DNA from 4 places in the Pelotomaculum isophthalicicum JI genome. Region 4 is predicted to be linked to each of the others. Evidence: riboswitches for the same ligand, from Rfam matches in the RefSeq annotation. Region 4 holds a riboswitch; each other region holds the start of a gene.

Region 1 (5,187 bases), on a different contig from region 4:
TTCCCAAAAAATAAACTCTTCACATATAACCAGACATGAAGAACTTTACAAAATAAACGGCACTAAATATAATATAGATTCGATCATTGGCAAGAGCAACGACATGGAGAAACTTAAAAGATTAGCTTTAATGGCGGCACAGACTGCCTCTACTATTCTTATTACCGGAGGTTGCGGGACGGGGAAAGAATTGTTTGCGCAGGCCATTCACAATGCCAGCAGCCGGTGGTATCAACCATTTATTAATATAAACTGCGCGGCCATACCGGCTGAACTAGCCGAATCAGAGCTATTCGGTTATGAAGGAGGAGCTTTTACCGGCGCAAGTAAACATGGTAAGCCGGGTAAGTTTGAATTAGCAGATAGAAGCACTATCTTTTTAGATGAAATTGGAGATATGCCCCTGCCGCTTCAAAGCAAACTGCTACGCATTATTCAAGAAAAAGAGGTTATGCGGGTAGGAGGATTGCATCCTAAAAAAATTGACGTTCGAATCATTGCCGCCACGAATCAAGATCTCCAAAAACTCTATTATGAGGGTAAATTCAGGCAAGATTTATATTATAGATTAAAGGTTATATCGTTAAATATTCCGCCGCTGAGTACTCACTCTGAGGACATTCCCATTTTAGTTAATTATTTTATTGACATATACAGCAAAGCAAACAATAAACAGATTAAAGGCATTTCCAAAGAAGCAATGAATTATTTACTAAGTTATGATTGGCCAGGCAATATTAGAGAATTGGGAAATGTTATAGAGAGGGCTATATTGTTCTGCAAAGAGAAAATAATAAGACTGGAAGATTTGGGCGTTAGTAACAATAATAGTAATATTGAAAGCGGGGCAGATATTTTTTCACTATCGGGTATTGAAAGAGATACCATTCTTAAAGCTTTGCAAGCCACAAATGGGAACAAATCTCAAACAGCAAAAATATTGGGTATCAGCCGGTCAACTTTATATAAAAAGTTGGAGTTACTATGAAGTAACTCCAATGCGGCTCATGTTCATTGAAAAAGGCGTATGGAAAAACCAGACGCCTTTTTCATCACTCATACCTTATTACTATTTTATATTCTAAAGCTTTTTACTTCTTTTGAAACGCCTTTCACTTCCAGAACATGCACAGCACAGGCAATGCAGGGGTCAAAGGCGCGGACTATGCGCACCAACTCAATCGGATTGTCCGGGTCTTTGACCGGGGCGCCTACCAAAGCCTCTTCTATCGGACCGCGTTGCCCCTTGTCATCCCTGGGACCACCATTCCAGGTAGTCGGCACAACTGCCTGGTAATTATCAATCTTGTGGTCTTTAATGGTAATCCAGTGTCCCAGAGCGCCGCGCGGAGCCTCGTGCAATCCTACGCCAGATCCTTCTTTAGGTATGTTAAACGGCGCGAAGGTCGGCTGTCCGGGCACCAGTTGATCCAACCACTCGGGCATGGCGTGGGCAACCTGGGTGGCTTCCAAAGCGCGCGCGAAATGCCGTCCAAGAACCGAAAATCCCTTGTCTCCCAAACCAATAACGTCTTTTTGCTTATTTACAATCTGGCGGGCCAATGGTCCCACCTCATACGGCGTTCCTTCATAACGAGGCGCCTTTAACCAGGAGTACGCGCCCTTCTTTCCGGGAGCCGGTTCGGTTACTCCTTCTCCAGGATATTTTCCAGTTCCATCTTTGAACCAGGAATATTTTACCTCTTCAGTTATTTTAGTCTTGTCAAGCGGTAAAAACTGACCGTTGATATAGCGGCCACGCTTAAACAACTGTTTTTGCCCGTCCGGATCGTCTTCATCGGTCAGTTTGATGCCGCCATAAGCCAGCATGTTTTTACAGCCTGTCCCGATGCTGAACCCGTCATCGCCATAAATCTTCGCCACCGCGAGCACATCCGGGATATACACGTCATCCACAAAAGAGGTTATTTCACGCAGGTACTGTCTGAACTGGGCGATTTTTTCGGCCGTCACGACTTCAGTCACTCCGCCCGCGGTAAACACTGTGACGTGAGGCATTTTTGCCCCAAAGATAGCCAGCATCTCTTGCGCTTTTTTACGGATGTCCAAAGCCTTGATATAATGCTGCACCGCCAGGTCGTTAATATCTTGAGGCAAGCGGTAATCGCCTTCATAACGCGGGATAAAGGGCGCCGTTTCAGGCCCCTTGACATAATCCAAAGCCGCCAGGTGGTAAAAATGCAGCACATGGGATTGCAAATAATTTGCCCCTTGGATTAAATTGCGGACGATCCTGCCGTTTGTCGGCGGCTTCACGCCAAAAGCGTCATCAAGACACAGCATCGAGGCCGTGCCGTGGGCAATCGGACAAACTCCGCAAATCCGCTGCATAATATGACAGGCATCGCGAGGATCGCGCCCTTTTAAAATTAATTCCAAGCCCCTGAATAAAGTCCCGCTTGATTTGGCGTCAATAACTTTTCCGCCATCTACTTCCACTTCAATCTTCAGGTGTCCTTCAATCCGGGTTACCGGATCAATAATAATTTGTTGTGCCACTTTATATTTTTCACCCCTATCAACTAGAATTACTTTAACTAACTAGTTTTCTTCTTTTCCGGAAACTCTATTTTCAGGTTAGGCACAACCGGTGCGTAAGTAACCTTTTCTTTGTTGGTCAGGGGATACACGCCATAGAAAGGCGCGCTTTGGTCAGGAAAAGTAGGTTCTGAACAAGCCTGACAAGGAGCCCCGGCCTTTATGCACCAGTTCACATTATTGTTCCAGCCCCGCTTATAGCAGTCCGAGGTGGCCACAAAACCCTTGCAGCCCAAATAAGCCAGACACCCTTCATCACCAATATACTGGGCGAATTTGCCAACATCAAAATACTGCCGCCGGAAACAATTATCGTGAATCGGTTCAGGATAGAACATCTTGGGGCGCCCAAACTTGTCCAATTCCGGAATTTGGCCGTATTTCAACACGTAAACAACCGTGCCCAGGAAATGGTCGGGATGCATCGGACATAAGGAAAGATTAATGACAGGTTTATCTTTAACCACCTGATTTACACCCACCACCCCGGTAGGATTGGGCGCCGCGGCGGGTATGCCGCCGAACGAGGCGCAATTGCCGGCTGCAATCACGGCGCTGGCTGCCTTGCCAAGGGTAGTCACGGCTGACAGCATGGTTAATTCTTTATTATTTTTTTCCGCGATGGTGCAGTAAGCCCCTTTCTCCTTGGTGGGAATGCCGCCTTCAATTACCAGGATAAACTGATTATTTAATTTTGACGCCGCTTCCTCCAATACTTCCGCGCAAAGATGACCTGACCCGGCCATAACATTAGGATGATACCTTAAGCTGATAACGTCGAGAAGCACCTTTTCAATCGCCGGTTCGACACTGTTTAGCAACGAAATAGAGCACCCCGTGCAACTGGCGCCTTGCAACCAGATTACCGGAGGTTTGCCGTCAGCCGCAAAAGCCAGAGTTTCTTCGAGATCGGGCCCCAGCAAAGTGATTAGACTTGCTCCGGCTGCCGAAGTCATGCAGAGCTTAATAAATTCACGCCGTGTTAAACCCAAATCTTACTCCCTCCTTAATATGGTAATAATAACTCTTAGAAATGGGATTTACGCACCCCCCGCCCAAAGATGGTAATAATGTCTTTATCCAATAGAATATAATAAAAACTTTGCCTTCCTGAAAAAAGGGCAAAGTTCTCGTGCTTATAAATGATCGTCCTTGCTCATTTATAAACATGACATCTAAACTGTGCTCTCCTTTCCACGATGGGAGGCGTACCGGTTTCCCGGTATACCCGCCGGTCAGGCATCCATACCACAGGCTAAGGTCACCTGGCTCGGAGAATAAGCTATAGATTAAGCTGTATTTTTATTTCGATAAAAAAGTTTATTTTCCTTTTTATTTATAAAAAAATTTTATCGCCTGATTAATTTCCTTTTTTATTGAATTTATCAGAGAAGGCAAGGCTTTGTTGACTGCATGGGAAAGTTGATCATTAAATGTAATTTCCCCTGGTTGGATACCGTAAATGATTGTTGGCGGCAACTTTCCCAGCTGATTCGCTATATGTAACACCTCTTGCAGATTCAAATCATGTAAGGAGATAATTTGATCAGAAGAGTCAAAGGCTATTTCCTCAGCAGGTATGCGAAATATAGCGCCCGGCTCCTCACCGGCTTCCAGGCAGTCGATAATAACGGCATAGCCGGCGTCTTCCAGCCAATACAGCAAGTCAATACCCGCCGTCCCGCCGTCCACTATTTTTACGCAGGCGGGGAATGAATCTTTTTTCAGCTCGTTAATCGCGTGAATGCCTGCTCCATCATCACCGAGCAGTAAATTGCCCACACCTATTACAACAACCCTTTTTTCCTCCCCGGGCATAAAACACAACCCTTCCCCATTAACAGATACGCGGCAGGGGCGCGCCCGCCATCATATTTAGCTGTCTGGCGCCTCCCAGCGCGGTCCGCAAATAGACATTTCCTTTTCCAGCCTGAATATCGCCGATCTGGCAGGCATACTCCGCCGACCAATCTTCTCTCAGATATCTCAAGAGCTCACCTGCCTCTTCCGCCGCCACGACTATGAGAAACTTACCCTCGTTAGCCAGGTAGAGGGGATCCAGCCCCAGTAGTTCCGTAATCCCTTTAACACTGTCCTCCACCGGCAAGGCTGCTTCATCCAGCCAGAAATCCACTCCGGAAGACATGGCAATTTCTTTCGCGTTGGTCGCCAGGCCCCCCCTGGTTAAATCGCGCATCAGCTTAATCCCTTTAAACCTTTTAAGAATTTCTGTAGTCATAATGCTTAGAGGGGCGCAGTCGCTGATAATCTGGCTGTCCAGGCCAAGCGCCTCCCGCTGCAGTAAAATAGCTAGGCCGTGATTGCCCAGGCAGCCGTTAACCAGCACCTTGTCGCCGGGCTCCAGTCGCTGGTAGCCCAAGTTAGCCCCGGGCAGCAAGTAACCAACTCCGGTAGTCGTAATATATACCTTGTCCGCCTGACCACGGCCCACGACTTTAGTGTCTCCGGCGATTATTTGCACGCCGGCTACACGGCAGGTGTTCGCCATGGAGGCGATTATTTTCTCCAAATCGGCGAATGGAAAACCTTCTTCAATAACAAAAGATGCAGTCAGGTAAAGCGGTTGCGCCCCGCTTACCGCCAAATCGTTAATTGTGCCGCAAACAG
Region 2 (5,187 bases), on a different contig from region 4:
AAGCCTTATTTTTTATTAAAGTCATGGTGCAGGGTGTATGAAAAAAATAATTAAGATATTTAATTCAATGCCATTCGGTATTTTGGCTATATCAGTTTGCTGCGTATATTTTGTATTTATGGAGTATATCCCGGAGAATCCGCGCTTTTTGTTCAGGACTATTTTGTTTGTGGTATTGTGCCTAAATATTTTGTCCTGCGTGATTGCCCGTTTCAGGAGTCTTACATGCAACATAACAACAAGGAAACTGGGAGATCTTTTATTGCACTTGGGCATTGCCCTGATCATCCTGGCCGGCCTCTTGGGTGGGCCGAAGCACAGCGCTTACATTCAAATAAAAGAGCACGAGACGGTGGACCTGGAGCATGAGGGTTTCCCCATCGCCGTCAGGGCAGAGGTAATTGAGGCTGAATACTATGCCGGCGGGGCCGTAAAGCAATACTTCACTACTATCAGCATTTTGGAAAGCGGGCGGGAAGTTGACGTAAAACATATATCAGTCAACCATCCCGCCAGTTATAAAGAAATCAAGATATACCAGTCCACCTTTAGGACAGCGCCCGGTGGTAATATCAGCGGCCTGACAGTAAAATCCGAACAAGGTCTCCCTTTTGTCCGGACAGGCCTGTTGTCGCTGGCTGCGGGGTCGGTTTTAATTTTATTAGGGAGGCGGCATGGTGTTACTTCCTGAAAACGACCTTTTTTTTGCTGCTCTTATCACTTATCTTATATCTTCCGTCCTTTACCTCGCCGCCTTCTGGTTCCAGGCGGGTAGGGCTCTCCGTACGGGCACGGGCTTCTTTGCCGCAGGCCTGGCCCTCCATACAGCCGCCCTGGCGGCAAGGAGTCTTGCTGGCGGCCACCTTCCTTTTGCCAGTATGTACGAGTTTATTATTGTTTTTTGCTGGGGACTGGCTGTGCTTTATCTGATTGGGTGTCGCCGTTTTAAGATTCACATTGCCGGTGTTGTAGTCCTGCCGCTGGAGGTATTGTTTTTGGGGTATGCCCTGACGGTAAAGACGGCTGCCGGCCCGCTTATCCCGGCGCTACAAAGCGTCTGGCTGCAACTGCATGTCGCTGCTGCGGTTCTTGCCTACGGTTTTTTTGCCCTTTCCTTTGCGGCCGCCATCCTTTACCTATGGCAAAAAGGCAAAGACGGGACCTTCGTTTCGGACCGCAATTTGGACAGGTTAATTTACTATTTCATAGCAGCCGGCTTCCCGTTTATGACCCTGGTCCTGGTGACAGGGGCAATATGGGCTGAGGAAGTGTGGGGATCGTGGTGGAATTGGGATCCCAAAGAAACCTGGGCGCTTATTACATGGCTCATATATGCTGTGTACCTGCATTTTCGCAGAGCCAGGCAATGGGAGGGCAGGTTTGCCGCATTGATAGCCGTGATAGGATTTGCAGCGGTTGTTTTCACCCTCATAGGGGTTACCTTGCTGTTGCCGGGGGCGCATAGCTACTAGAAACAAAACAATAATATTGTCTCCGAGCCCTTGGGACCTAATGAATCAGTCCATGGACCAGGGCCGATAGGTTCCGGTGGAAACGCCGGCGCCTCCCGCCGGAAAGGAGACCAGCCAAGTCATGTGCTTACACGCCGGGCTGGGTTCTTTCCGCAGGCCCGGTTTTTTTATTGGTTTTTTTATTGGGGAGGTGATGTTGTCTGTAATAGCGCGATGCACAATATTGGCAAGAAAGGAGATGAAAAGCGTTATGTCACTTAACAGCCGGTCAGCCGGCATCCTGTTGTCTTTATTATGCTTTCTGTTTTTCCTGGGCTCGGCTTCGGCAACGGATCTTACAAGCCTGAGCGTACAATCCTCTACTTATGTTCCCGGGCAGGAGGGCCGTTACACGCTGACTTTTAAGTCGGGAGAGCAGTTGAACTTGTCGGTTGGTTCATACGTGTATGTTAATTTCCCGCAGGGTTTTTCTTTTGTGCAAAACAGCATCAGCAGCGAAGATCCTGGCTGCACTCTGGCCAGTATCCAATACAAAAACAATAGCACTGATAAATACTGGTCAGTCCTCAATGGCGATGTCAGCGTCGCGGGAGATGTATACAGGTTCATTTTCCAGCCTACCGTCAGCGGCTCGGTTTATACTAACGCTAACATCAACATTTACATGGTCGTTCCGGGGGTCGTCAATGCACCCGCAGTAGGAACCGGTACGGTTACGTTGTCAGTCTATGGGGCTAACGGCAACAGTTATACTAAAAGCGCTTCTGTAACACTTGGCGACCCGCCTGCCTCGGCGCCGTCAAACCTTGGGGTCGTTGCGGCAAATTCTTTAAAAGTGAACGCAACCTGGGATACTGTAGTTGGGGCTACCCGCTACCAGTTGTTGTATTCCAGCGACCCGGAAGGAACTTATATTCAGGCTTGTGACTTCGGCAAAGAGCCTGACCCGGGTCAGGAGTGGTCATTGACAAGTAACTCCTGCAGCTATTCAGGGACAGGCAACGGAGGTCTTGAAGCCGGTAAAACCTATTACTTTAAAGTTAGGGCGGGTAACCAGTACGGCTATGGTCCCGCTTCCCAGCCTGTAGCGGTCGCGATCCCGGCAGTCACCCTGCAGCAGTCCACACCAGTTGACGGCGGCTATGCATCGATAGGCGGGTCAATTACTGCAGTATTCAACCAGCCGGTGAGGATTACGGATAACGACAAGATCCAGGTTTATGAGAAGAACACCGGAAAACCGGTTACGAAAAACCAGGTGTCCGTGGACGGGAGCACGGTGACTATTTCCGCCGCCCTTAGCTACCGGACTGCATACCAGGTGGTCTTCCACGAACTGGCTCTTGAGGGCACGGTATGCCAGGGCTTCTATAACCGTTTAATTGGCTGGTCCTTCACGACATACGGAAGCAGCAGCGGAAGCAGCAACCCTGTCTCCTCCAGCACAAGTCCGGCCACCAACAGCGGGCTTACTTCCAGCTTTTCCGATGCCGATGTGGCAAGTGCTCTGAAGAATGCGGAAACATCTCCAAAAGTAACCCTGAGTACTTCAGGTTCAACCACCGGGTTGAGCTTAACCATCAGTCAGTTGGGTACCATTGCCTCCATGGGCAAACCGGTAGAGGTTACGGTAAGTAACGCTGACGTAAATCTGACCCTGGATCCGGCCGCCTTGCTCGGCGGTATACAGGGTACGGCCCAATCTGTCAGCATAGGCGCCAGGGTTGTCGACAGCGGCGCCACGCCCGCGGGCGGCGCAGTTATGATTGCCGGGAAGGTCTTCGAGTTGTCGATAACAGCGTTAATGCAGGATGGCAAAACCCAATCGATAGACAAGCTTGCCGGGACTATCAGCGTTGCTCTGCCGGTGACGGCTGAGTCAAAAGAGGCCGCCCAGCGTGGAGAACTCACAGCCGCTTACTATGATCAGGAATCAGGTTCATGGGTTTCGTTGGATAACGGGACTTACGACGCGGAAAAGGGTGCCTTTTCCTTCCAGACCAGCCACCTGTCCAAATGGGCGCTCGTCTATAAGGAGTCATTAGGTGGTCCTGTAACCTTCAGCGACATTCAGGGTCACTGGGCTCAAAAAGAAGTTGAGTTTATGGCCGGTAAAGGCTATCTAAAAGGTGTGGGCGGCGGCCTGTTCGCCCCTGAGAACAACGTCACCCGCGCTGAATTCGCTGCTATGTTGGCACGCTGCCTCGGCCTCTTAGGGGAACAGCAGTGCCCGTTTGCCGACGTGCCGCAAGACGCCTGGTTCCGCAACGCTGTTTCGCAGGCTTATACCGCAGGGATTGTAAAGGGTATTAGTGATAGCAGCTTCGCCCCCGACAGTCTAATCAGCCGCGAGCAGACGGCTATGATGGCTGCAAACGCTCTGCGCTATAAAAACGCAAAAGAAAGCGCCGGTATAGATGTTCTAGACCAGTTCGCGGACAAGAACCTGATTTCCGATTGGGCGGCGGAATCCTGCGCCATGGCTGTTGACAAGGGAATCATTAAAGGGTCGGGAGGGCTTTTTGCCCCCGCGAATAACGCTACCAGGGCTGAGGCGGCAGTAATGCTGTACAGGGTGCTGAACAGCTTAAACTTAGAAAGGGGTGAGTAGGAAATGGTTAAGGTTAATAAAAGCTGGCTGGGGTTTCTGCTGACAGTATCTTTTCTTCTCCTGCTCGCGGCCCATCCTGTCACGGCTTCTTACAAGGCGCACAACACGGACGCGGATGCGGGCCTGTTCCTGCAGACCTACCCGTCGGCGGTGGGCACAAAACTGGACAATTGTTACTTGTGTCACACCGGAGGCTATAACACCTCAAACAAGTACTTGGATTCGTGCGACTATTGCCATTTCAAATACGGATTTAAGCCGCCGCACGGGAACATCGCAGCGACACTTAACACTTATGGCACAGCCTACCTCAACGCGGGGCGGGACGCGGCTGCGTTTGCGGCAATTGACGCATTGGACTCCGACGGGGACGGATTTAGTAATGGGCAGGAAATCCTTGCCGGCCGCCTGCCCGGCGACAGCAATGACAACCCGAACGTGGTTCAGGCGCCAGCTGTAGTTTACACTAGTGAGAAGATAAGGCAGTTGGCCAAAACAACGCAGTTTATGGCAGTGGACACGGCCAAGTCAGGTGACTACTTCGGCACTTACGCCGGTGTGGACGTATGGCGGCTTCTCCAGGACGCCGGTGTCAGGGATGACGCGACCGACATCACGGTATTTGCCGCGGACGGCTATAGCAGAAACTTCGTGATCAGCGATCTGAAGAAGAGCTATACTCAGGGCAAGTTTTACAACAAATACCCCTGGATCGGCTTCTCCTCGCAAGCCGGCTACACCAACGGCCAGCAATTGGCGGGAGACCTGCACTACCTGCTCGCCTACGAGCGCGATGGATTCCCTCTAATGGAAACAAAGATCGTAGCCGGAAGCGACGGTAAGTCATCTCTGGATGGGGAAGGCCCTTACCGGTTTGTTACTCCTTTATCGGAGCCGGTAACTCCTGACCGGTCGCAGTGGACGATTGACAGGGACGATCCGCCCTACCCGTTTAACCCCAACCGCCCGGCAATCAGAAACGGTGATTATTGCATAAAAGTAGCCGTGGCGTTCAGGGTAAACACCGCGACAAACAAGTCTTACCAATATGACTTTAGCGGCAGGGTCTGGGAGATGGTTGAAAAAGGGGAATTTGTAGTATAC
Region 3 (5,187 bases), on a different contig from region 4:
AGGCCTATATCCGCGGCATACTTCTCCAGAGTTTCCTTGCGCCTTTCAAATTCGGTATATGGGTGAATGTTTGGATTATAGAAATACCCGTAAATATCCATTCCTGTTTCTCTCAATTGCTGAACAGGGTATATTGAGCAAGGACCGCAGCAAATATGCAACAATATTTTCATTATAAAACCTCCAAACGTCTTGTCTCCTGCTCCAGTTCATTTAGTTGTTTTCTACATATCCGCCAACATATCCGTCTCGAAGTTAGTATAAACATTTTGCACGTCATCGTGTTCCTCAAGCGCATCTATTAATTTTACCATCTGTTCCGCTTCTTGTCCTTCCAGTTTGACAGTGTTTAATGGAAGCTTAGTAACCTCCGCATAGGCTATCTCGACACCGGACTTTTCCAGGGATTCTTTTACCGTCATCATGTCACCGGGCTCAGTTGTAATCTCATAGGATTCATCATCACTTACCTTAAAATCCTCCGCGCCCGTTTCAATACTCAACAACATCAAATCATCTTCGCTATATTTGCAGTTTGCTTTCTCAACCACAATCAATCCTTTTTCCTGGAACATCCAGGCGACACATCCGGATTCACCCAGACTGCCGCCGTTTCTTGAAAACAGATATCTTATTTCACTTGCCGTACGGTTACGGTTATCGGTCATTATCTCAATCATTACCGCAACTCCGCCGGGTCCATAACCTTCATAGTTAAACTCCTCATAATTTTCACCGCCTAGTTCACCCGCTCCCTTTTGTATAGCGCGCATAATATTCTCATTCGGGATATTTGCTTCCTTGGCTCTTTGAATAGCGGTTTTAAGTTGCATATTGCCATCCGGGTCTTTACCCCCTCGTCTCGCGGCAACCATAATTTCTCTGGCCAAGCGTGTAAACAGTTTACCCCGTTGAGCATCTACTTTAGCTTTTTTGCGTTTGATAGTAGCCCACTTAGAATGTCCGGACATCAAAACTCCCCCTTCATGACAGGCATACAATGCGTTATATAACTAGTATGAATATGTTTAAACTAAAAAAGCGCAAAGCGCTTAACTATTCCCAAAATATTTTAGCATATAGATTATCCTCACGCAAACGATATGTTTTATAATACCAAGCACCTGTGAAATACCGGGTGTTATAATCAAAACCCGCGAAGAAATCGCCGTGACTTCGTTCATGCCATTGGAATACAGTAAATTTGGAATACAGTAAATTGTCTGCGATAAATTTTACTCAACTTGATTAAACCAAGTTGACTTAAACGGTAAACGTTATTAATATATTTAGTTAATAAATTTAATAACGCGCTCCGAGTTAAAACACCTAAAGCGAGAGCTATGGCTTTTAACCACTGGGTGCAAATGGAAACATCTGTGCCTCCCGTCTGGAAAGGAGATTTTCTTTCTGAGTCTTTTATTAAAAGACATGAAAGAATTGCTAGAAGTTAAGGCAGTTTCCAGACGGAAATTGCCTTTTTATATGATTTTTTAAACACAAATTGTCGTGTGTCGAGGTTAATATGCGCGTAATAATATTTTTTTCTTTATTAATTATTTCCTCTAGTTATTTTTTCTTCCAAATATATAGGCGTATTTGTTATATTCGCTTGGGAAAACCGGAAAATTGTAGTAATCACCGTCTGGAAAGGTTGCAATATTTCTGTCAGGCTGTTTTCCTGCAAAAAAAGATTGCGGAATATCCTCTTTCCGGCATTTTCCACGGTTTTATCATGTGGGGTTTTATTGTTTTAATATTTAGCAGTTTGGACATGGCGGCCATAGTTCTTTTTAAAGCGGAAATAACATTCTTGGAGCATCCATGGTTCTTGTTTTTAAGAGATCTTTTTATTTTATTGGTATCAATAGGGATTATTGGTTTTACTTTTCGCCGCTTATTTTTAAAACTTTTTAAACAAAACTGGTTTCATAGTTCATTTAGGAATTATGCTATTCCTATTTTAATTTTTTTCATTTTCCTTAGCGAACTCCTTTACTTATCCATTCATTCCATATTAATGGAAAGAGCATTGCCTGGCGCCTGGCTGGTTGTTGCTTTTTCTGACAGGCTTTCTTTCCTTGGCGCGCCTGCCTTGCTCATTCTCATGGAAATAAGTTGGTGGTTTCACTATTTAACGATTTTTTCTCTTCTATTTATTATTCCAAACTCTAAACATCTTCACCTTGTCTTTGCCCCTTTTAATATCTATTGGCGTTCTTTGCGTACGAAAGGATCCCTTCAGCCGGCTTCACTGGCGGAAACAAGTAAACAAGTACGCGGTGTAAACACAGTTGATGATTTTACCTGGAAGCAGTTGCTTGATACCTTTAGCTGTGTGCTTTGCGGGCGCTGCCATCGGGAGTGCCCGTCGGAACGTAGTAAAGAATGGTTAAAGCCCAAAAGACTAAACGGTTTTATCCGCACATATCTGGAAGAAGAGGGTTCTGAGCTTTTAAAAAACAAACCTTCAATAAAAATGGCAGGCGACCTTTTCCACTATGATTTTATTTGGAGTTGCACTACCTGTGGCGGGTGTAACGAAGCTTGCCCCGTATCTATTGACCATCTCTCCAAAATTATTGATATGCGACGCGGTATCGTATCGGAGGGAAAACATATCCCCCCTGCCATGAAAGAGTTTTTTAATAATCTTGAGCAATCGGATAATCCTTACGGTAAACCACGAAAACCCGGTCACGACTATATTTGGGCCGGTGAATTAGGGATTCCAAGCATTTCTGAAAAGCCCGATGCCGATTATTTGTTTTTTGTCGGCTGTCAGGGAACTTTTGACAAACCAACCCAAAAAGCGGCTGCGGCTTTTGCCAAAATACTGCAATCAGCCAAAGTGGACTTCGCAATTCTCGGAAAGGAAGAGCGGTGTTGCGGTGAAACGGCCAGAAGGATGGGTAATGAACCTCTTTTTCAAAAAATAGCCCAGGGGAATATTTCCAGTTGGGCGAAGTACGGTATCAATAAGATTATTACCTTCTGTCCCCACTGCTTTAATACCTTTAAAAATGAATATCCTCAATTTGGCGGGAATTATGACATCATTTCACACGCGGCTTTTTTGGCCGACCTTCTGCGGCAGGGCAGACTCCAGATTACCCACCCGCGGAATACTGCCGTTAACTATCATGATGCTTGTTATCTGGGGCGATTTAATGATATTTATGAGCAGCCCAGGTATGTATTGAGATCAGTACCTGGCGTGCGTTTAATAGAAATGCCCAGGAACAAAAAGGGATCATTTTGCTGCGGTGCCGGCGGCGGACGTTTCTGGACCAGGTCGGAAAGAGAAAACCCGATAAGTGTTAATCGAGTTAAAGAGGCCTTGGCTACAGAGGCTTCAATGGTTATTACCGCCTGCCCCTATTGTCGTACTATTTTTAAGGAAAAAACAGAGCGGCAGGAACCAGGTGACATTATGGTTCTGGATATAGCAGAATTATTGCTCTCAGCCCTTTCCGACTAATCAACCCCACATTTAGTATTTTCCAGGTGAGTCTGTTCGCTTGATATAATTTCTTGGAAAGCTTGGTTGATTAGGTCTGATTCTTTAAAGGAAAATAAATATTTTTATCGAATATATAGCCAATTTAACGTTTTGGGAGGTGGTGGCATATAATGGTAAATAATATTTCCCGTAATGATCAGATAGACTTTTTAAATATAACTACCGAAGATTTAGCGCTAATGGGTAAATTTAAGGATATTTTTATCAAAGAAGCTGATCGGGTTGTAGATGCATTCTATAATCATATTCTGAAATATCCTGAGTTAAGAAACTTAATAGAAGCCAAAAGTACTGTTAATCGTTTAAAAGAAACTCAAAGAAAGTATTTTATTAGTTTAGCCTCGGACACTATTAATGAAGATTACGTGAAGCAACGGCTTTATATCGGCCAAAAACATCGTGAGGTGGGCCTTTTTCCTAAGTGGTACATAGGTGCCTATCAAATATATTACAAGGAAATATTTAAAATATTACAAAAAACTTGTAACAATGAAAATAATACCGAATTTATTCAGGCAAATATTGCTTTTCAAAAACGTTTAAATTTTGATATGCAACTAGCAATAGAAAATTATATTATCGATCAGCTACGGCAGTTAGTAGCTTTTAATGGTGATATTGAGTCAGCGGCTGCTATTATTGGAGAAATAGCAGAACAAACCAATATGGTTTCATTAAATGCTTCAATAGAGGCAGCAAGGGCTGGGGATAACGGACGAACTTTTGCTGTTGTTGCCGCAGAAGTAAGAAAACTTGCCGATCTTTCAGCAAAATCTGCTAAAGACATTACTAGTCTGGCACAGAAAAATAGAAAAACAATTGAACAAATGGGTAGTGGTAAATAAATACACCTCCCCTTGCAAAATAATGGTATAGTAATCCAAATCACTGTTTACAAAATAAGCTTGTCAACAGTGTTAATTAAAGTTGGATACTGCGGCTTACTTATCTGTGCATCGGCTCCTACCGCTTCACCTTTATGTAGCAGATCATCTGTTATTAGTGATGAAAAAATAACAACGGGTAATTTGGCGAGTTCCGTGTGTTCTTTAATGCGTTTCGTCAAATGGTGTCCGTCCATTTTGGGCATTTCGATGTCAGTAATCACTAACTGAACTTGTTCTGTAAAATTTGCCCCCATATCACTGAAAACCTTTTCTAGATAATTCCAGGCTTCTAACCCGTTATTAGCTAATATCATTGATTTAACGACAATATCCTCAATAATACTAAGCTCTTTATTCATACTATCCAGTTCATCAGGAGTGGCTTCTACCGTTAGGTTTATTATGCCACGATCACATTTAGAATAAGGAATTCCACTACGAAGTAAAATTAATGAGCCATATTTCGTCAATATTTGCTGTACTTTGGGTGCATTTTCTGATTTTTGATTAACTAAAATACCAATAATACAAACATGTTTTTCCATTGCCCTTCCTCCTTTTAGATCTCATTTTATTTAACTAGCCATTATAGCGTCCTTTCATTTTAGATGATGTACCATCCACAGCATAGTTTTCGAACCTGACTTCGAAATAGGCCTGTGGATGTGCGCAAGTTGGACAGACCCTTGGAGCTTCTTCACCATAATGGACATGGAAATTCCTTATACATCGAAGTCCACTCATAATTTTCTCCTTCTGCTGCTGTTTGTAGATTTA
Region 4 (5,187 bases):
CACCCCTCGCAATGTTTTTTTACCTGCATCTATAATTCAATTCGACAGCACAAACCATAATTCCTATTTAATAAAAATGACTTCATTTTGATTACAAAATGTTTCCCCGGTAAAAAATTGCAATATTCTTCATATTTTGATAAGATAATCACCAAAATAGTGGAGGTGAATAATATGGCAGGTGCAAAAATTTTTGTTCGTGAGCGGCGCAAAGTAGGAGAAAAAGAGAAACAGCCGCGTTATTTTGTGGTGGCCGTGGCGGGCGTGGATCTAAAGATCAAGGCAAAGCATATCAGGAAAATGGAAATAGAAGAGATCGCCGGCGTCATAGGGGCTGACGTTGTATACCTGAAGGCCGGGAAAGACAACAAGGAAGATGATGACCTCGATGACGACGACAATGAATAAAAAAGAAGGTTAGAATATGGCTCTGATCCGTGAAAAGGATAGTAAAAGGCTGCATGTCAAAAGCAAGCTGATGGGCGAGACCCTCGTGGGCAAGACATTTTTAAAAAGTCTGGAGTACAGGGAACCGTTTAAAATCTTGCCCGACGTGAATGTGCTTAAAATCGGCGGCCAGAGTATTACCGACATGGGGGCTAAATCAGTCCTGCCGATTATAAAAGAGATTGTCGAAAACGCCGGCAAACACAAAATGATCATCGCGACCGGTGGTGGAACCCGCTCCAGGCACGCTTACGCCATCGCCATGGAACTGGGTATGCCAACAGGGATAATATCAAAGCTGGGCCAGAGCATATCCGAGCAAAATGCCCTGATGATAAGCATGCTGCTGCTGCCTCACGGGGGGATCAAGGTCGGACACGACGACATTCCAAAACTGGGCGCCTATTTTAACCAGGGCTGCATTCCGGTGATTCACGGCATGCCGCCGTATGGGTACTGGGAGCACCCGCCGGAGGAAGGCCGCATTCCCAGCAACCGCACCGATGTCGGGACGTTTTTACTTGCTGAGGTGATTGGAGCCAGGCATTGCATTCTGATTAAAGACGTTGACGGTTTGTATGCGAACAATCCGAAAGTAGATCCGGATGCCGAATTCATTCCAAAGATTGGCGCTAAAGAGTTGCTGGACAGGGACCAGGACGACCTGGTCGTGGAAAGGGTTGTGCTGGAGCTGCTCACCCGTTCCCAGAACATGAAACAAATTCAAATTGTCAACGGCCTCAAAGAAGGCAACATCACCAGAGCTTTAAACGGTGAATATGTGGGTACCATCATATACAAAGACAAGTAAACAGAATACATTCTTAGGAACATTCATCGGGGACATCCAAACGTTTAAGAGGTTTGTCCCTTTTTCTTTTTCCGTCAAACCCCGCACAGCTTTGGGTAATTTTTTCACCTTAAAGTAAGGCCGCAGTTTCGTTATAGTAACCTATTTAGAACCCTTGCCATAAAATATTACAACATTTAACAATCCGGCAAGGGGGTTTTATCTTGAATTACACTGTGCAAGCGGGAGAAACCTTATTTCTTATCGCTCAAAAATACGGCGTAACCCTGGACGCCTTGATCGCGGCCAATCCTCAGTTAGCGGACCCGGGCCTTATTTTCCCGGGACAGGTAATCAACATACCGGCGCCGGGTCCGGCGACAAGTCCTTTTCCCGCCGGCGCCGGTAAAGAAATGCCGGGAGCGCCGGGTCGAAAGCCGTTGCATTTCATTTCAATAACCGAAGGCGGCAGGGATGTCCGGGGAGCCTCAAATGTACCCGTAAAACCAAAGTTTACCCTGAGATTTGATAAGAATGTTGTAAACAGCAAGGTCTGGGAGAATAACGTAAAAAGCTTCACTCTCGTCTCTCAACGCAATGAAAATGTTCCTTTAAATGTTACAAAGGTTGATGACACCGTTGATTTTTCCTTAAGACAATATATTTATATCGAACCTGTAAATCCTCTTACTCCAGGCACAACTTACACATTGAGCATTTCACCGGGGCTGATGTCATTGGCCGGCGAAACTCTCGGCCAGAGCACTTCCGGCCAAGCTGTGACGATAACATTCAGGACCGCGGGTTAGACCGCGCCGCTTGGCGGAATATATCAGCATATTAATATTTTCTTAACTGCTCTTTGGTACATGTTTGCCACAGGGCGTCTATTTTCTCTTCCGCGCCGGCGGGGAATACAAACAGTACAAACTTGCCTTCCAGCAAAACAGGCTTTACCGTCTTCCCCAGCCTGACCGTCTCATCATTATTCAGCGCCGCCCCATCAAGAACTCTCACCACGTCAACACAGGTTTGGGAGATGATGTCGCGGACGCTGATCACGCCGCTTGCATTTTTTATTTTAAGTTTACCCCTCAAGCGGCCGTCGTTGCCGCTCAGGCGCAGTCCCGCCCCGGCCAGCGCCCCGATCACGCCTTGGCCGTCGCCGCCGTGCTCAGACAGGTGTATCCCAAGCTGTTGGGCAAGATTATAAGCTTCCTGTTTGCTTACAACGGTTTCCTTGGCTTTGCGGCCAAAATCGATCAGGAGCCCGGGCTTGCTTAACCGTTCAGGCACGGCAACGCACAGGCCGGGGTCCGATCCTTCAGCGCTTTCCTGAGACAAAAAATCTGAAGCGAAATCGATTAGAACATCAAGATAAGGTTCAGCTATTTCGGCTTCAAAACACATTGAACTATTGTGGGATGTGTACGGGATGTCAGGGTGTACAAGCAACTGGTGCCGGGTCACCCCGTAGCTCTTTCCCCACCCCAGTTCTTCCATGGTCTCCGATATTTTAGCCGCCAGTTCTCCTGTTCCCCAGTCGCTGTCGATATTGTCGGTGTCGTCAATACACACAATTATTCGCACTTTACCGAAAAACCTCCCTCTTCCGTTCGTATTATACGAATACGCTGCAATCATTGCATATTATCAAAAGTCATTCTAATTAATACTTATATGTTTTAATTCATTCGACATGTAAATAATTATTAAGTGTCAGAGCATAACCGGAAAGTTCTTGAAACAACTGAATCCGGGGCGCGTCCACCTGCGGTAGCGGCAGTTGTAGCAGGTCAGCACGCCTTCCAGGTAGATTTCCTCTTCAACATCATCCTTGTAAAACGAACAGGATGTGGCGAAAACCACGGTCGCGTTAATGCTGTTGTCTCCTGGAAAACATTTTGCCCCACCCGTTTCCTCCATGCTTTTTGATAACACTTCCCTTGTATCCATGATAGTAAACTCTTCACCCCTTTTTGAATTATTTATCTCAACCCCGCTAAAAAGCAATGCCGGGCAAGCTTTGCGAAAATACAAAGTTTGCCCGGCACAGCAGCCAGGTCAAAACTCTCCTTCTCGCAATGGAAGGTATACTGGTTTCCCGGTACGCCCTGCCGGCCGAAAACCATGGCTCAAAAGCTTTAGGTCTTTAGGCTCGGAGAGTAGTATAAAGAATTCCTGAGTAAAAATAAAAGCTTTGCCCGCTGTAAAAAAGGACAAAGCTTTCTTTCTAAAAACTCCTCCTTTCCGCACCGGGAGGTACGGGGGTTTCCCATCCGTACCCTAACGGCTTGGCTACCGTACCTTGTTTGCTTAGGTATGCCAAGCTCGGAGATTCTTTCACACAATATACTTATTCAACACCAACAAACAATTTCCTGCCAGTTTGCAATTTTTTTTATCAATATCGTTCTGCTTATCTGGGCAGCTTGAGGGCGTTCATGATCACTGTGGCCGCCTCGGCCCTGGTAGCCTGGCCCTGCGGCAGGAAGGTATTGCCAGGATACCCGCTAATCACGCCGTTTCGTACCGCCACGGCCACATCCCCGGTGGCCCAGGGAGAAATGTCCGCGCTGTCCGCGAAGGATGTTCCCTGGGAATATAGCGTGGTAAGCCTGGCGGCCTTGACGATCATCGCGGCCATCTGCTCGCGGGTGATTAGGTCGTCCGGCCCGAAGGTATCTTCGTCGTAACCGCCAGCAATCCCGTGGGACACTGCCGTGGCGATGTTGTCTTTGGCCCAGTGATTCCTTGTATCGCTGAAAATTTTGCCGCTTTGGGGCGCCAGGTTGAACGCTTTTACCAGCATGGTGGCGAATTCCGCCCTGGTAATGGTGGCATCGGGCTTAAAGCTGCCGTCGGGGTAGCCGCTGGTCACCTTCAATTCCACCAGTTTCTTGATGCTTGCTTCCGCCCAGTTGCCGGCGGTATCGCTGAAGGTTCCCGGACTGGACGCCTTCGCCACGGCAAACACGGCGAACTTGGCAAAGTGGTTCACCTGCGCGGAGATATCTGAGCCTGCCACGGCGCCGCCGAGGTTGACCCACTTGCCAGCCGCCTCATCGTAGGCGAAAATAGCCGGGCTTTCACCCGCGTCAACCACTGCCGGGTTGAAGCCGAGGGTCAGGGTGACATTCTTGGCAAAGGTGTAAGCGGATTTCCCCCCCACCGTGCACTCGAATACGTCACCGGCCTTTTTGGCATCCGCAGGAGCCGCCGGGGGCGTGTCCGCCTTGCGCACGCTAACTGCCACAGGATCGGCGCCGTTAAGCGCGTTGGCGGGGATCACCACCTTGGCATCACCACCCAAGCCCACCGTCCCGCCGCCCGCCGGGTTAACCATGGCCGAGCCGGTGGTGGAATTGGCGGGGGCGGGCGCCGGTTTACCGGAAGCGGTGGTAAAATCCACTTCCTGCTGCACGCCCGCCGACATGCCGTTGTTGCTGGTCAGGGCCGGGCCGACGATAATCTTGTAAGAACTGGACGGCTGCAAAGGAAACTGGGGCGCCACAAAGAGGTAGTTTCTATTTTTGTCCGAAGGAGTGCCGTCGCCCGCCCGGCTGACTTTGATGCCGACGCTTTTATTGGAGGCGTCCAGCAGTTGAAATACGTTTTGGTTTTTGCTAAAGCGGGCGTCCACCGCGACGTTGGTGGCAAATTTGATCCCGATGGCCACATTTTCGTCAAAGACATAAGGCACCCGGGTGAGCTTCCAGGGCGCCGCGGTGAGTTTTTCTCCAATAGGGCCGGGCGGGGTGGTGTTGCTGCCGGGGTCGTAACTATACACGCCGCACTCGGTAATGAGCGGCAGGTTTTTACCGCCCCCGGTGCCGCCGCCGGTGCCTTTGCCGCCTTCAGCGAAGGCAGCCAGGCCGAACACCGCGCCCTGCAAAAGCATTATAATGGTGCATAAAACAACAATCAGTGGTTTGAATCTCATTTTCAAT

What was found. A riboswitch is a leader RNA that binds a small molecule or an ion and turns the genes downstream of it on or off. The one in region 4 is predicted to bind molybdenum cofactor.
Region 1: it holds a riboswitch for molybdenum cofactor, as region 4 does, so the genes downstream of both, L7E55_RS13840 (hydrogenase small subunit) here and L7E55_RS14385 (hypothetical protein) in region 4, are expected to answer to the same signal.
Region 2: it holds a riboswitch for molybdenum cofactor, as region 4 does, so the genes downstream of both, L7E55_RS10580 (S-layer homology domain-containing protein) here and L7E55_RS14385 (hypothetical protein) in region 4, are expected to answer to the same signal.
Region 3: it holds a riboswitch for molybdenum cofactor, as region 4 does, so the genes downstream of both, L7E55_RS10060 (heterodisulfide reductase-related iron-sulfur binding cluster) here and L7E55_RS14385 (hypothetical protein) in region 4, are expected to answer to the same signal.

Annotation. Positions count from the first base shown of each region.
Region 1 is NZ_JAKOAV010000030.1:27,939-33,125, forward strand. It holds gene L7E55_RS13825 (hypothetical protein) at 1-7, opposite strand, end outside; gene L7E55_RS13830 (sigma-54 interaction domain-containing protein) at 1-988, shown strand, start outside; gene L7E55_RS13835 (nickel-dependent hydrogenase large subunit) at 1,075-2,520, opposite strand; gene L7E55_RS13840 (hydrogenase small subunit) at 2,559-3,551, opposite strand; molybdenum cofactor riboswitch at 3,731-3,847, opposite strand; gene L7E55_RS13845 (HyaD/HybD family hydrogenase maturation endopeptidase) at 3,892-4,377, opposite strand; gene hypE (hydrogenase expression/formation protein HypE) at 4,397-5,187, opposite strand, start outside.
Region 2 is NZ_JAKOAV010000019.1:2,702-7,888, reverse strand. It holds gene L7E55_RS10590 (cytochrome c biogenesis ResB family protein) at 38-691, shown strand; gene ccsA (cytochrome c biogenesis protein CcsA) at 675-1,472, shown strand; molybdenum cofactor riboswitch at 1,481-1,597, shown strand; gene L7E55_RS10580 (S-layer homology domain-containing protein) at 1,723-4,083, shown strand; gene L7E55_RS10575 (GEGP motif-containing diheme protein) at 4,087-5,187, shown strand, end outside.
Region 3 is NZ_JAKOAV010000017.1:46,316-51,502, forward strand. It holds gene L7E55_RS10050 (epoxyqueuosine reductase QueH) at 1-173, opposite strand, end outside; gene L7E55_RS10055 (YebC/PmpR family DNA-binding transcriptional regulator) at 225-971, opposite strand; molybdenum cofactor riboswitch at 1,302-1,417, shown strand; gene L7E55_RS10060 (heterodisulfide reductase-related iron-sulfur binding cluster) at 1,655-3,481, shown strand; gene L7E55_RS10065 (globin-coupled sensor protein) at 3,634-4,368, shown strand; gene L7E55_RS10070 (TM1266 family iron-only hydrogenase system putative regulator) at 4,416-4,955, opposite strand; partial or broken gene L7E55_RS17590 (rubredoxin-like domain-containing protein) at 4,990-5,124, opposite strand.
Region 4 is NZ_JAKOAV010000033.1:19,591-24,777, reverse strand. It holds gene L7E55_RS14405 (hypothetical protein) at 175-408, shown strand; gene L7E55_RS14400 (amino acid kinase family protein) at 425-1,258, shown strand; gene L7E55_RS14395 (LysM peptidoglycan-binding domain-containing protein) at 1,462-2,046, shown strand; gene L7E55_RS14390 (hypothetical protein) at 2,078-2,827, opposite strand; gene L7E55_RS14385 (hypothetical protein) at 2,957-3,277, opposite strand; molybdenum cofactor riboswitch at 3,294-3,413, opposite strand; molybdenum cofactor riboswitch at 3,465-3,586, opposite strand; gene L7E55_RS14380 (S-layer homology domain-containing protein) at 3,657-5,187, opposite strand, start outside.